Regions from separate parts of the Pseudomonas sp. ABC1 genome, predicted to be linked through region 1. Evidence: predicted binding sites of a transcription regulator. Region 1 holds the regulator's gene; the other holds the start of a gene.
What was found. The regulator LexA, encoded in region 1, represses DNA repair genes until DNA is damaged. The targets are predictions, from matches to a motif close to CTGTNTNNNNANACAG.

Region 1 (7,344 bases):
AACAGCATCCAGACCCACGGTGAAACGATCAGTACATGCAGCAGCGCGGTGATTGCGGCCAAGGCCGCGTAGAGCGCGAAGGTGCGGATATGCCCGATGCGGCGTATCAGGGAGGGCGCCATCCAGGTACCCAGCAGATAGCCGACGAAGTACCCGGACATGAGCAGGCCGATCATGCTGGTCGAGTAGCCTTCCTCGATACCGCGCAGCGTCAGCAATGTATTGAGCAGGCCATGGCCGAGCAGGAGCAGGGCGACACTTGCCAGTAGTGAGCTGACCGGTGCGAGCAGTGATTTCATCGACGGATTCCAAGCGATTGATTGCATGGCGAACCGCTGCCGGCAGGGCATCGGTTCGCTCAATGGAGCCTGGCTTTGCTGAATGGTTTCAACGAATCGGTGACAGGCTGTTTATCTGGACAGCCTGGGTTCAGCCGAAAAGGCGCCCGAGATTGGGCACTATCAACACCATCAGTGTGACGAAAAGAATCAATGTAACCTGCTGGAACTTGGGATTCTTGACCATGGCATCAACCCATCCATAGGTACGCTCCTGCGCGGCCGCTCTGGAGTGCACCTTTGCGGTGATCGACTCGGTGTTACCCCCTGGTGGCGGCAGAGTAGACAGAGCAAGAGGTGCGCCAGATACCGGGCTGGTTGTAGCGGGGAATGGTCGATGCGTGTGCTGGATGCTGGGCCGCTTTCCAGGCGGCCAGGTGCGTGCGGGTTATTTGAACAGAGGACCGGAGCGGGTGTTGTTGCCTTTGGCCATGCGGTCATAGAGCACCACGTTCACGGTTGCCGCCAGGTTCATGCAGCCTTGGGTCGGGATGTAGATGACATCTTCGCACCAGTCGAGGATTTCCCGGTCCAGCGAGCCGTCTTCCGGGCCGAAGATATACAGGGCGCGGTCGGGGTGGGTGTACTCCGGTAACGGACGGGCATCGGGGACCAGCTCGACGGCAACGGGCGTGCAGCCCAGGGGCAGGATCTTGCGCAGATCGTCGATATTGATCAGCGGTATGTCCTGGTGCACACGCTTGGTATCGGTGATGAAGTCCCTGGCCCGGTCATAGCGGGTTCCCGTATAGAACACCGAGCTGGTGCCATAGCAACCCGCCGCCCGCATGATGGAGCCGACGTTGCTGGGGGACTTGGGGTTGAACAGGCCTACGCAGCTGTATCTCTTGTTGGCCACTTGGCTTCTCGCAAAAGCGGCGATTATAACGATTGCCTGGCTTGTGCGCTGTAGCTTCGGTATCTGGTATTTGTCCGATGTGAGGGCAGACTTTCGCTCTTTACATGAGGCCGTGTTCGCCATTTGGCATTACAATGCGCGCCTTATTTTCCGAGGGCCGGCCATGCAAACCTCTTTTCTGGAAATCGTCGAACTGCCAGACGGGCGCATCGTGTTGCGTCGGGCCGAGGACGAGGAGGTGCTGGTGACACTGGACTTCTCGGATGAAGCACGGCTGTTTCTGCAAGGGCAGCACGTCGAGATCGCCAAGGTCATGTTGACGGCTGGTGTGCAGATGGCTGGGCGCGTGTTCGACGACGAGTTCGAGCATGAACAGGAACCGCACGTTCTGCACTGAGCCGATCGCCATGAGCGCTGTCGCAGCCTGAGCTGCGCACGCTGTCCGCGTGACGCCTTATGAAAGCCGGATATTCAGGCTCTGGGCATTTCCCTGGTGCGCGGCAGCGGCCAGCAGCCTGCGGTCGAAGGCATCCAGTTTCAGCCAACTGATCACCGTATGGCTGCGCCCCAGGCGCAGGGCACGGCATACCAGTTCGAGCGGGTCCTGATCGTTGCGTGAAGGCAGCAACAGGATGCGCTCGCGGTTCAGATCTGCATCACGTAGCCAGCTGTAGCTCACGAGGTTGGGCGGCGCGATCATCGTCAGCCAGCGCTCGTCGTTCTCCCGGCTGAGCTCGCGTAGCACCGGGGCCAGCAATTGCAGGCCGTGGCTACCGATCAGCCTCATTTCGCTGAGCACGTCTGCGCTGCGTACCGGGGCTGCCGGTTCGAACGACCGTTCGGGCGCCAGGAAGGCTTCGAACAGCGGCAGTTGGTTGGTCTGTGCAGTGGTGTAGAGGGGGAACTGCATGGCTACCTCCTATCAGCGGCGAATCACGCCGACGCTCAAGCCTTCTATGGTCAGTTCCTGTTGTTCCAGGTCGACCTCTATCGGGGCGAAATCAGGGTTTTCTGCGATCAGCCAGACCTTGCTGCCTTCGCGCTTGAAGCGCTTCACCGTGACTTCGTCATCGATGCGCGCCACCACCACCTGGCCGTTTCGTGCCTCGCGTGTGGTGTGGACGGCCAGCAGGTCGCCATCGAAGATACCGATGTCCTTCATGCTCATGCCGCGTACGCGCAGGAGATAGTCGGCGCGAGGGTGGAAGAAGTCGGGATTGATCCGGCAGGACTCTTCGACATGCTGTTGGGCGAGGATGGGTGCACCGGCTGCGACGCGACCGATGACAGGCAGGCCGCTCTCTGCATCGTTGCCGCCTGGCTCGAAGCCGGGAATGCGGATGCCGCGCGAGGCGCCGGGCGTCATCTCGATGGCGCCTTTGTTGCGCAGGGCCTTGAGGTGCTCTTCCGCTGCGTTGGGGGATTTGAACCCCAGCTCCTGGGCTATTTCAGCGCGGGTCGGGGGGTAGCCGTTCTCTTCCAGGCAGCGCTTGATGAACGCAAGGATTTCCGACTGGCGGGGCGTCAACTTGATCATGGGCGTTCTGTCCTTTTGTACAGTAACTGGGATTATATACAGTAATCGTCGCTTGGCAATTCCCCTCGGGTAAAAGTGCTGGGCAACCGTACAGTCGCCTTTGGCGCTGCCTGTAGAGATAAGCCTGTTGTCTACGACCTGGAGATCGCTGTGTCGCGACGATGGATGGGCTACCGGAAACCGGCCTTCATCCGCTTATAATCCGCGCCTCAGGCTTTCATGATTGACTTGGCCGGGCCCGAAACGTAGGTTTCAAACAGTTGTTGGTCTTTGGAGGGCGCATGGCGCAGTCGGAAACCGTTGAGCGCATTCTCGATGCCGCGGAGCTTTTGTTCGCGGAGAGAGGGTTCGCCGAGACATCGCTGCGGTTGATCACCAGCAAGGCAGGCGTCAACCTGGCTGCGGTGAATTATCACTTTGGCTCGAAGAAGGCCCTGATCCAGGCGGTGTTCTCGCGTTTTCTCGGGCCATTCTGCATGAGCCTGGAAAAGGAGCTGGATCGACGCGAGGCGCAGCCCGGCCAGAAGGACAGGCTCGAAGACCTGCTGGAGATGCTGGTTGTGCAGGCGCTGTCGGTGAAGCCTCGCAGCGGCGATGACCTGTCCATTTTCATGCGCCTGCTCGGCCTGGCGTTCAGCCAGAGCCAGGGACACCTGCGTCGCTACCTGGACGATATGTACGGCAAGATTTTCCGCCGCTACATGATGCGGGTACACGACGCCGTGCCGACGATCACGCCGATAGAGCTGTTCTGGCGCGTGCATTTCATGCTCGGGACCGTGGCGTTCAGCATGTCGGGTATCAAGGCGCTGCGGGCGATCGCCGAGAATGATTTCGGCGCCCGGGTTTCCATCGAGCAGGTCATGCGCATGATGGTGCCTTTCGTCGCGGCGGGTATGCGCGCAGAAAGCGGGGTGGATGACCCGGCGCTGCTGGAGGCCGGACCCAAGGTCCGTCGCAATGCCCTGGCCATGCCACAGAAACGATGAACGAGCCCGCCGTGTTTCCCCCGATGCAGATGCTCGACTTTCTTCATGTCTCCCTCACCGAGCAGATGCTCTACGGTTTTTCCAAGGGCGTGCTGTGCGCGCGCTTTCCGGTCTCGACGGCCCTCAACGGTGCCGGCGAGTCGAATGGTTCCGGTTGTACGCCGAGGGGCCTGCATCAGGTGCGTGCCCGGATCGGCGAGGGTCTGCCGTGTGGAGCCGTGCTGCGTGGTCGTCGCTGGACCGGCGAGGTGTGGAGCGACGAGCTGCATGCCGCCTTCCCGGGCCGCGACTGGATCCTGACGCGGATCCTCTGGCTGAGCGGCTGCGAGCCGGGCGTCAATCGCCTGGGTGCGGTCGACACCTTCCGCCGCTACATCTATCTGCATGGCACGCCTGACACCGAGCCCATGGGTGTACCGCTGTCCCATGGCTGCATCCGCATGCGCAATGCCGACATCATGCAGCTGTTCCCCCGCGTGCCTGCCCATTGTCGTGTTCTGATTGCAGAGCAGGCACCCCCACAATCGCAGCAAGCCGTCATTTTCTAAGGATCGCTATGCAAGGCTCTTTGATGCTGGATATCGAGGGCACCTGGCTGACCGCCGAGGACCGCCATGTGTTACGCCAGCCACAGGTTGGCGGACTGATTCTGTTCGCACGCAATATCGAGCACCCGCGCCAGGTGCTGGAACTGAGTCGGGCGATTCGCCAGGTGCGACCAGACCTGCTGCTGGCAGTCGATCAGGAAGGTGGCCGGGTGCAGCGTCTGCGCCAGGGCTTCGTGCGTCTGCCGGCCATGCGCCGTTTCGCCGACTGCGAGGATGCGCTTTCCCTGGCAGAACTGAGCGGCTGGGTGATGGCGACCGAAGTGTTGTCCGTCGGTCTCGATTTCAGTTTTGCGCCGGTCCTGGACCTGGATCACCAGCGCAGCGCGGTCATCGGGGCGCGTGCCTTCGAAGGCGATCCGCTGGCGGCGACGCAACTGGCCGGCGCTTTTATCAAAGGCATGCACGCCGCGGGTATGGCGGCTACGGGCAAGCACTTTCCGGGGCATGGCTGGGCCGAGGCGGATTCCCATGTCGCCATTCCGGTCGACGAGCGCAGCATGGACGAGATTCGCCAGCATGACCTGCTACCGTTCCAGCGGCTTGCGACGACGCTTGATGCGGTGATGCCGGCGCATGTGATCTACCCGGCGGTGGACGAGCGACCTGCCGGTTTCTCGTCGCACTGGTTGCAGAATGTCCTGCGCGGCGAGCTGGGCTTTGACGGTGTGATCTTCAGCGATGACCTGTCGATGGCGGGGGCGCATGTGGTCGGTGATGCCGGGCAGCGTATCCTGGCCGCCCTGGGCGCCGGTTGTGACATGGGCCTGGTGTGCAATGACCGTGCTTCGGCCGAGCTGGCTTTGAGTGCCTTGCAGCGTCAGGCCGTGGCGCCGTCGCCACGCTTGCAGCGCATGCGCCGAGGGTCCGAGGTGGCGCCGGACTACAAGCAGGACCCGCGCTGGCAATGCGCGCTGGATGCGCTGCGCCGGAACGATCTGATATCGCATTGATATTTGATGGCATTTTGCTTCGATTCCGCACGGGCGGGCCTTGCGGTCAGTGTTGTGCTTGCTACACTGAGCCGTCTTTTGGAGTACCGGAATGCGTTGCCAGGCACGAACATCGAACCTCTTCAGAGTGTTGGCGCTATTGGGCCTGTTTGGCGGCCTCGGCGGCTGTTCGACCTGGTTTTCATCGGCATTCGAGGATCCGCAGGTCGAGCTCACCAAGGTCGATGTGATCAAGGCGCGCTTGCTGGAGCAGGAGTTCCTGCTGCGTTTTCGCATCGACAACCCCAACGACCATAGCCTGCCTGTGCGTGGCTTGATCTACACCGTGCACCTGAACGACATCGAGCTGACCAGTGGCGAGTCCAGCGCCTGGCTGACGATCCCCGCCAACGGCTTCGAATACTACGATGTCCCGGTGCACACCAACCTCTGGCGACACATGAAATACGTGGTGCGCTTGCTGGAGAAGCCCGACAGGCCCATCGCCTATCGCCTGGATGGCGAGTTGAAGATCGGCCTGATGTCCGGTCGGCGCGTGCATATTTCCAGGCGCGGCGAGATAATCCCCGGAAATTTCATTCCGGAGTGAACAGCATGAACCACGAGCACCACGTACACGGCCCTGACTGCAACCACGATCATGGCCATGACCACGGTCACGTGCACGGCCCGCATTGCAACCATGCCCAGGACCCGGTCCGCAATCCACTGAAGGATGTCGGCCGCAACGACCCTTGCCCGTGTGGCAGCGAGAAGAAATTCAAGAAGTGCCATGGTGCCTGAGACACCGGCTTCCCCCCTCGTCATTTCCCTCTATTGCGCCGCGCTGCTGCTGATCGTCGCCTTGTCCGTCTATGCCGGGTGGCTGTGGCACAAGGTCTGGCAACGACGGCGGCAGGCCACGCAGCTTCAGCAGCGGCGCCGCGCAGTGCTGGCCGCCGATCTGCGTATCCTGGCGACCAGTCTGCTGGAGGGGCAGCTACCGTTGATCGAGGGAGCGATTCGCATCAAGGTGCTGCTGGATAACCATGATCCCGTTCTGACGGGCGACCCGCAGGTTGCGGTGCTCCACCAGATTTACTCCGCCACCGCGCACATTCCGACCCATGCCGCCTGGAAGGCGCTTGGGCGTGACGAGCGGCGGCGGTTCGAGGCTGATCTGCATGCACTGGACGTGCAGCATGGCGAGGACGTTCGCCGGGCCGCGCGCTGGTTGCTGGATGAGGCCCTGCCGGCCTGAAACCCTGTTCAACGTCTCACGGGTCAAGGCGACCGTAGGGCGCGCATGGCGCACTCCGTGGATGGACTTTTTGCTTCATAGCGAAGGAATTACCGATGTCTGTTCGTGCTCATACCCTGGTTCGTATAGCGCTTGGCGCGACATTGATGCTGGCGGGGCTGGCGGGTTGCCAGTCGTACCTGGACCAGCGCTACCGTGCGAGCCTGCCGCCGGCCCAGGGTGTCCAGCCATTGAAGGGGCTGGGGGGCAACGTCAGCATACGGCGCAATCCCTTGGGTATGCCGCTGATCGAGACGTCGTCGTTCCACGATGCGCTGTTCGCCTTGGGTTATGTCCATGCCACGGATCGCCTGAGCCAGATGGTCGGCATGCGCCTGATGGCCCAGGGCCGGCTGTCGGAGATGGTGGGCGAGGGGGCGCTGGATATCGACCGCTTCATGCGTGCGGTCAACCTGCGCAAGGACGCCGACGTGCTGTACCGAAATTCGTCGGAGCGCATGAAGCGCTTTTTCGAGGTTTATGCACGGGGCGTCAACGCCTACCTGTACCGGCACCGGGACAAATTGCCGATGGACCTGGACGCTTCTGGCTATCAACCCGAGTACTGGAAGCCCGAGGACTCCGCACTGATTTTCAGCCTGCTGAACTTCAGCCTGTCGACCAACCTGCAGGAAGAAATCGCCGCCCTGGTACTGGCGCAGAAGGTCGGCCACGAGAAGCTGGCCTGGTTGCTGCCGATCTACCCGGATGAACCATTGCCCTTCGATGAAGCGCAGAAGCTGGATTTCCTTTCGCGCAAGGGGGCCGTCGCCGGCCTGGTTGA
Region 2 (7,344 bases), 660 kb from region 1:
TCTTCCTCGGACAGGCCGGAGTTGGCCTTGATCACGATGGACTGCTGCTTGCCAGTGGCCTTGTCCTTGGCGGACACGTGCAGGATACCGTTGGCGTCGATGTCGAAGGTCACTTCGATCTGCGGTACGCCACGCGGCGCCGGCGGAATCTCGGCCAGGTCGAAGCGGCCCAGCGACTTGTTCTGCGCGGCTTGCTTGCGCTCACCCTGCAGGACATGGATGGTCACGGCGGACTGGTTGTCGTCGGCGGTCGAGAACACCTGGGACTTCTTGGTCGGGATGGTGGTGTTCTTCTCGATCAGCGCGGTCATCACGCCACCCATGGTTTCGATACCCAGGGTCAGCGGGGAAACGTCCAGCAGCAGTACGTCCTTGACGTCACCCGCCAGTACCGCGCCCTGGATGGCAGCACCCATGGCCACGGCTTCGTCCGGGTTGACGTCCTTGCGCGCTTCCTTGCCGAAGAACTCGGCGACCTTCTGCTGTACCAGCGGCATGCGGGTCTGGCCACCGACCAGGATCACGTCATCAATGGAGCCGACGTCGATACCGGCATCCTTCAGCGCGGTACGGCAAGGCTCGATGGTACGGGCGACCAGGTCTTCGACCAGCGATTCCAGCTTGGCGCGGGAAATCTTCACGTTCAGGTGCTTAGGACCACTGGCATCGGCCGTGATGTACGGCAGGTTGACGTCGGTCTGCTGGCTGGAGGACAGCTCGATCTTGGCCTTTTCGGCCGCTTCCTTCAGGCGCTGCATGGCCAGCGGATCACCCTTGAGGTTGATGCCGCTTTCTTTCTTGAACTCGTCGACGAGGTAGTCGATCAGGCGAATATCGAAGTCCTCACCACCGAGGAAGGTATCGCCGTTGGTGGCCAGCACTTCGAACTGGTGCTCGCCATCGACTTCGGCGATCTCGATCACCGAGACGTCGAAGGTACCACCACCCAGGTCATAGACGATCACGGTGTGGTCGCCACGAGCCTTGTCCATGCCATAGGCCAGCGCTGCAGCGGTCGGTTCGTTGATGATGCGCTTGACGTCCAGACCGGCGATGCGGCCTGCGTCCTTGGTAGCCTGACGCTGGCTGTCGTTGAAGTAGGCCGGAACGGTGATGACCGCTTCGGTGACCGGCTCGCCGAGGTAATCTTCGGCGGTCTTCTTCATCTTCTTGAGGATTTCCGCGGAAATCTGCGGCGGTGCCATTTTCTGGCCGTTCACTTCGACCCAGGCATCACCGTTGTCGGCCTTGGCGATCTTGTAGGGCACCAGGCTGATGTCTTTCTGCACCACGTCTTCGTCGAAACGACGACCGATCAGGCGCTTGACCGCGTACAGCGTGTTGTGAGGGTTGGTCACCGCCTGGCGCTTGGCCGACTGGCCAACCAGAATCTCGCCATCGTTGGCGTAGGCGATGATCGAAGGCGTGGTACGTCCGCCTTCGGCGTTCTCGATGACCTTGGCGTTGCCGCCTTCCAGAATGGAGACGCAGGAGTTGGTGGTCCCCAGGTCGATACCGATGATTTTGCCCATTTATTTCTCTCCCGAATTCCTGAATTTCCGCGCCCGTTTACCGGCTGCGGTAACACTAAAACGCTTGACCTGAAGATGGGGATGCCCCGATGGATTTCAAGCCTGTTCGTCGATCGAAGGTGGTGTTTGCGCCGGCGCACGGCTGACCACGACCATCGCCGGGCGCAGCAGGCGACCATTGAGCAGGTAACCCTTCTGGAACACCTTGAGCACGCTGTTCGGCTCGGCGTGGGTGCTTTCCTCCATCGCCATGGCCTGGTGGTGCTCGGGGTTGAAGGGCTCGCCCTGCGGATCGAGGGGCAGCAGTTGGTGACGCGAGACGGTGTCCTGGAACAACTTGAGCGTCAGTTCCAGGCCTTCGCGGACAGCACGGATGCTTTCGTCGTCGGGACTGGACAGTTCGAGGCCGCGCTCCAGGCTGTCGAGGACTGGCAGCAGGTCGCCGGCGAATTTCTCCAGCGCGAACTTGTGAGCCTTCTCGACATCCTGCTCGGCACGGCGGCGGATATTCTGCAGTTCTGCAGCGACACGCAACGATTGATCCTGGGCTGCCGCCAACTGCTCTTCGAGCTCCTGCACGCGCCCGGCAAGATCACCGTTCACTTCGGCCGCCGTCTCTTCATTGAGGTCAGGGGTCTGGTTATCCAGGTTCTGCTCGTCTGCCATACCGTTCTCCATACAATGCATCAGCGGGCGACATCCCGCACCTGCACGCTATATGGGGGCATTCGGTATAGGTTCAAGGGCAAGCCGCAAGCTCGGTCGGCATGGAGAGGCAGTCGCGGCCATCTGCCCGGCGATTTCCCGCCCGACGTCCAGCCACACTGCATGAGATTGTCGCCCAAGCCTGGTTCAACGCCCTGACAGCAGGCGCCCGATCATGTCCTGCGGATACCCTCTGTAGGCCAGGAAGCGTCCTTGTTTGGCTCTTTCCCGGGCATCCCCAGGCAATCCGGAGAATTTGCGCTCCCAGACCTGCCGCAACCGCTCCGCCCAGTCGAAACCGCTGCAGGAGAGCGCGACCTCGATGTCGGCGCGGGGCAGGCCACGCTGGGCCAGTTCTTCGCGAATACGCAAAGGGCCATAGCCTGCAATGGCCCTGCTGCGAATGAAGCTTTCCAGGTAGCGGCTCTCGCTCAGCAGCCCCTCCTCGGCCAGACGATCGAGCGCCTGCTCGATCAGATCGTCATCAGCTCCACGCTGGCGCAGTTTACGCACCAGCTCAACCCGGCCATGCTCACGCCTGGCCAATAGATCCATGGCGACCCGACGTACTGCAACCAGGTTGTCGAGGCCGCTGGTGCGCGAGTCAGGCATCGCTGTCGAGCGCGTCATCCACGGATGCATTGCCTTTGCTGGTGTTCGCGGAAGCGACCAGCAACTTATCGCGAATCAACTGCTCGACGGCACTGCCCACATCCGGGTTGTCTTCCAGGTACTTGGCGGCATTGGCCTTGCCCTGACCAATCTTGCTGCCCTGGTAGCTGTACCAGGCGCCGGACTTCTCGATCAGCCCTTGCTGTACACCGAGGTCGATGACTTCGCCGCTGCGGTAGATGCCCTTGCCATAGAGAATCTGGAACTCGGCCTGGCGGAAAGGCGGTGCCACCTTGTTCTTGACGACCTTGACTCGCGTTTCGCTGCCGACGACCTCGTCACCCTCCTTCACTGCGCCGGTACGGCGGATGTCCAGGCGTACCGAGGCGTAGAACTTCAGCGCGTTACCACCGGTAGTGGTTTCCGGGCTGCCGAACATCACACCGATCTTCATACGGATCTGGTTGATGAAGATCACCAGGCAGTTGGCATTCTTGATGTTGCCGGTGATCTTGCGCAGCGCCTGGGACATCAGGCGAGCCTGCAGGCCGACGTGGGCATCGCCCATCTCGCCTTCGATCTCGGCCTTGGGCACCAGCGCAGCCACGGAGTCGACGATGATCACGTCGACGGCGTTCGAACGCACCAGCATGTCGGTGATTTCCAGCGCCTGCTCACCGGTATCCGGCTGGGAAACCAGCAGGTCGTCGACATTGACGCCCAGCTTGCCGGCATAGTCCGGATCCAGCGCGTGCTCGGCGTCGACGAAGGCACAAGTGGCACCCTGCTTCTGGGCTTCAGCGATGACGGACAGGGTCAGCGTGGTCTTGCCCGACGACTCCGGGCCATAGATCTCGACGATACGACCCTTGGGCAGGCCACCGATACCCAGGGCGATGTCCAGCCCCAGCGAGCCTGTGGAAATGGCCGGAATAGCCTGGCGATCATGGTCGCCCATGCGCATCACCGCACCTTTGCCGAACTGTTTCTCGATCTGGCCCAGGGCAGCAGCCAAGGCGCGCTTCTTGTTCTCGTCCATTGCAATCCTCACTTGATCAAGAGGGCCAGAGCAGGCCATCGTAAAACGACCCGCGTTGCCACTGCCTACGCTTCTCAACGGGCTGACAGGCCACAACAACTGTATAAGTAGACAGTATTAGAACATAGCCAAAATGTCACGCCTAGCCCTGCGTCGCTTTTTCTCCTCGCGCCAGCCCGATCAGTCCCTGAAGCGCCACGCGCACCGTCGCCAACCGGACAGCCTGACGGTCGCCTGGGAACAGGTGCCGCTCGCAGAACACCCGTTCGCCCGCTGCCCAGGCCAGCCAGACGGTACCCACCGGCTTCTCTTCCGTACCGCCACCCGGCCCGGCGATACCGCTGACCGCGACAGCGAAATACGCGCCGCTGGCCGCCTGCGCGCCCATGGCCATGGCCTTGACCACCTCGCCACTGACCGCGCCTACCTGTTCGAACAGACCGGCAGGCACCCCCAGTTGCCGGGTCTTCTGGGCATTGGAATAGGTGACATAACCGGCCTCGAACCAGGCGGAGCTGCCCGCAATCCGAGTGATCGCCTCGGCAATCCCGCCACCGGTACAGGACTCGGCGGTCGTCACCTGCAATCCCTGTTGGTGTAAAAGGTTTCCCAGTTCGCTCGCCAGTTCGTCCAGCACCCCATTCACCTCGCTTTCTGCTCGTCTGCGAATCCATTGTCGCGACCCTGTCACACAGCCCGCGAAGCGGCACAGTATCATTTCCACCAGACGGGCCATGCAGCCGGATCGCCCCGAATCGGTGCCCAAGTCCGGCGGAACCCTGTATTTTGATGCCTATACCAAACATCCATACTGCGACCACCGTGAACTCGCCCCCCGACTATTACTTCGTCCTCATCGTCCCTGTCGGCATATTCCTGCTGGGCCTGGCGCTGCTCACCTGCTGGTGGGTACTGCGTCAGCAGCGCTTTTTGCCCTGGCTGGCCGCCGGCTATCTGCTGCCATCGCTGGCCATGGCGATGCAATCGCTGATGAGCAACGAACAACTGGCCGAATGGTCGGTCCTCGCCGCCGTCTTCTACCTGGGCGGCGGCTGGGCACTGGCGCGGGGCATGGCGATGCGACATGGCGGCGATGTCTCGCGGCTGCTGGCCGGCCTCATCAGTGCCACGGCCATCGTCCTGCTCTACTACTACTCGCGGGTCGAGGATCAGCTCTGGACCCGGGCAATCTGCCTGAACCTGGCATTGGCGCTGATCTACCTGCTGCCGATACGCAGCATCTTCCGCCGCAAACTGCCGAGCGACCCGCTGGAACGTATCGTGCGCTGGTCCTATATAGCCTGCGTCGCCTATGCCCTGCTGCGCCCTGCGCTGATCATGACCGTGATCCCCACCTATGAAGTGGAGGTGCTGACGCGCTCCGGCTACTGGCTACTGACACTCGCCGGGACCCTGTTCTTCAGCATCTGGTTCATGTTCATCCTGCTCGCCTGCACCCTGCGCGACGTCATGCAGGCACTGCGCGATGAACGCAACCACGACCCGCTCACACAACTGCTCAACCGCCGTGCCTTCTTCGAGTCGGCAGACAGCGCTCTGGGCGATGCGAGTCAGAAACCCTGGGCGTTGCTGGCCTGCGACATCGACTATTTCAAACAGGTGAACGACACCAGGGGCCACGCCGCTGGCGACCGGGTGCTGCAAGAGGTCGCCCAGGTGCTGGCGGGCCAGGTGCGCCGCAATGACCTGGTCGCTCGCTTCGGCGGCGAGGAGTTCCTGATACTGCTCAGCCAGTCAGATACCGAGCACGCCCGGAATGTCGCCCAACGCATCCAGTCACAACTGTCGACGACGCACTTCTCCGCCATCCCGAACCAGATCACGCTCAGCTTCGGCCTGACGCTGGTCGCCTCGCGGGAAGACCTGGAGCACGCGATCGAACGCGCCGACGTTTCCCTCTACCGGGCCAAGCAGGCAGGACGCGACCGCATCTGCCTGGCCCCGGAAGCCCAATCTGCCTGAAACAGGCAAGAACACATGTAAGTGATTGATTTTATGAGCAAGAAAGACTTCTCCGGCCATACGCCGATGATGCAGCAATACTGGGCGCTGAAGAGCCAGCACCCGGACCAGTTGATGTTCTACCGCATGGGCGACTTCTACGAGTTGTTCTACGAGGATGCCAAGCGCGCGGCGGCCCTGCTGGATATCACCCTGACCGCCCGCGGGCAGTCGGCAGGCCAGGCCATCCCCATGGCCGGCATTCCCTTCCATGCCGCCGAGGGCTACCTGGCGCGCCTGGTCAAGCTTGGCGAATCGGTGGTGATCTGCGAACAGATCGGCGACCCCGCCACCAGCAAGGGGCCGGTGGAGCGCAAGGTGGTGCGCATCATTACCCCCGGCACGGTGAGCGACGAAGCCCTGCTCGACGAACGCCGCGACAACCTGTTGGCCGCCGTGCTCGGTGACGAGAAACTGTTCGGCCTGTCGGTGCTGGACATCGCCAGCGGCCGTTTCAGCGTGCAGGAACTCAAGGGCTGGGAAAACCTGCTGGCCGAACTGGAGCGCCTGAGCCCGGCCGAGCTGCTGATTCCCGATGACTGGCCCCAGGGCCTGCCGCTGGAAAAACGCCGTGGCGTGCGCCGTCGCGCGCCCTGGGACTTCGACCGCGACTCCGCGCACAAGAGCCTCTGCCAGCAGTTCGCCACCCAGGACCTCAAAGGTTTCGGCTGCGAGAACCTGACCCTGGCCATCGGCGCCGCTGGCTGCCTGCTGGCCTATGCCAAGGAAACCCAGCGCACCGCGCTGCCCCACCTGCGCCGCCTGCGCCACGAACGCCTGGACGAAACCGTGGTGCTCGACGGCGCCACCCGCCGCAACCTGGAACTGGACACCAACCTCTCCGGCGGGCGCGACAACACCCTGCAATCGGTACTCGACCGCAGCCAGACCGCCATGGGCAGCCGCCTGCTGACCCGCTGGCTGCACCGTCCGTTGCGCGACCGCGCCGTGCTGGAAGCGCGCCAGGGCTCCATCGCCTGCCTGCTTGAGCATTACCGTTTCGAGTCCATCCAGCCGCAACTGAAGGACATCGGCGACCTGGAGCGCATCCTCGCCCGGATCGGCCTGCGCAATGCCCGCCCACGCGACCTGGCGCGCCTGCGCGATGCCCTGGCTGCGCTGCCGCAGTTGCAGCAGGCGATGCAAAACCTGGACGCGACGCACCTGGAACAACTGGCCGTCAGCATCCGCACCTACCCGGAACTGGCCGACCTGCTGGCCCGCGCCATCATCGACAACCCACCTGCAGTGATCCGCGACGGTGGCGTCCTCAAGACTGGCTACGACAGCCAGCTCGACGAGCTGCAATCCCTCAGCGAGAACGCCGGCCAGTACCTGATGGACCTGGAAATCCGGGAGAAGGCGCGTACCGGCCTGGCCAACCTCAAGGTCGGCTACAACCGTGTGCATGGCTACTTCATCGAACTGCCGAGC

Region 2: recA (recombinase RecA) is a predicted target of LexA. The motif match lies at 3,988-4,003, and genes of this name have one in related genera.

The regions. Positions count from the first base shown of each region.
Region 1 covers NZ_CP058349.1:429,047-436,390, reverse strand. Annotated here, with positions in the region: gene HW090_RS01715 (MFS transporter) at 1-299, opposite strand, end outside; gene HW090_RS01710 (RNA methyltransferase) at 727-1,197, opposite strand; gene HW090_RS01705 (hypothetical protein) at 1,361-1,594, shown strand; gene sulA (SOS-induced cell division inhibitor SulA) at 1,652-2,107, opposite strand; gene lexA (transcriptional repressor LexA) at 2,120-2,734, opposite strand; gene HW090_RS01690 (TetR/AcrR family transcriptional regulator) at 3,016-3,723, shown strand; gene HW090_RS01685 (L,D-transpeptidase) at 3,747-4,271, shown strand; gene nagZ (beta-N-acetylhexosaminidase) at 4,280-5,281, shown strand; gene HW090_RS01675 (LEA type 2 family protein) at 5,373-5,870, shown strand; gene HW090_RS01670 (SEC-C metal-binding domain-containing protein) at 5,876-6,064, shown strand; gene HW090_RS01665 (DUF2489 domain-containing protein) at 6,054-6,521, shown strand; gene HW090_RS01660 (penicillin acylase family protein) at 6,617-7,344, shown strand, end outside.
Region 2 covers NZ_CP058349.1:1,088,831-1,096,174, forward strand. Annotated here, with positions in the region: gene dnaK (molecular chaperone DnaK) at 1-1,532, opposite strand, end outside; gene grpE (nucleotide exchange factor GrpE) at 1,629-2,198, opposite strand; gene recX (recombination regulator RecX) at 2,385-2,849, opposite strand; gene recA (recombinase RecA) at 2,842-3,888, opposite strand; gene HW090_RS04825 (CinA family protein) at 4,031-4,603, opposite strand; gene HW090_RS04830 (GGDEF domain-containing protein) at 4,711-5,871, shown strand; gene mutS (DNA mismatch repair protein MutS) at 5,905-7,344, shown strand, end outside.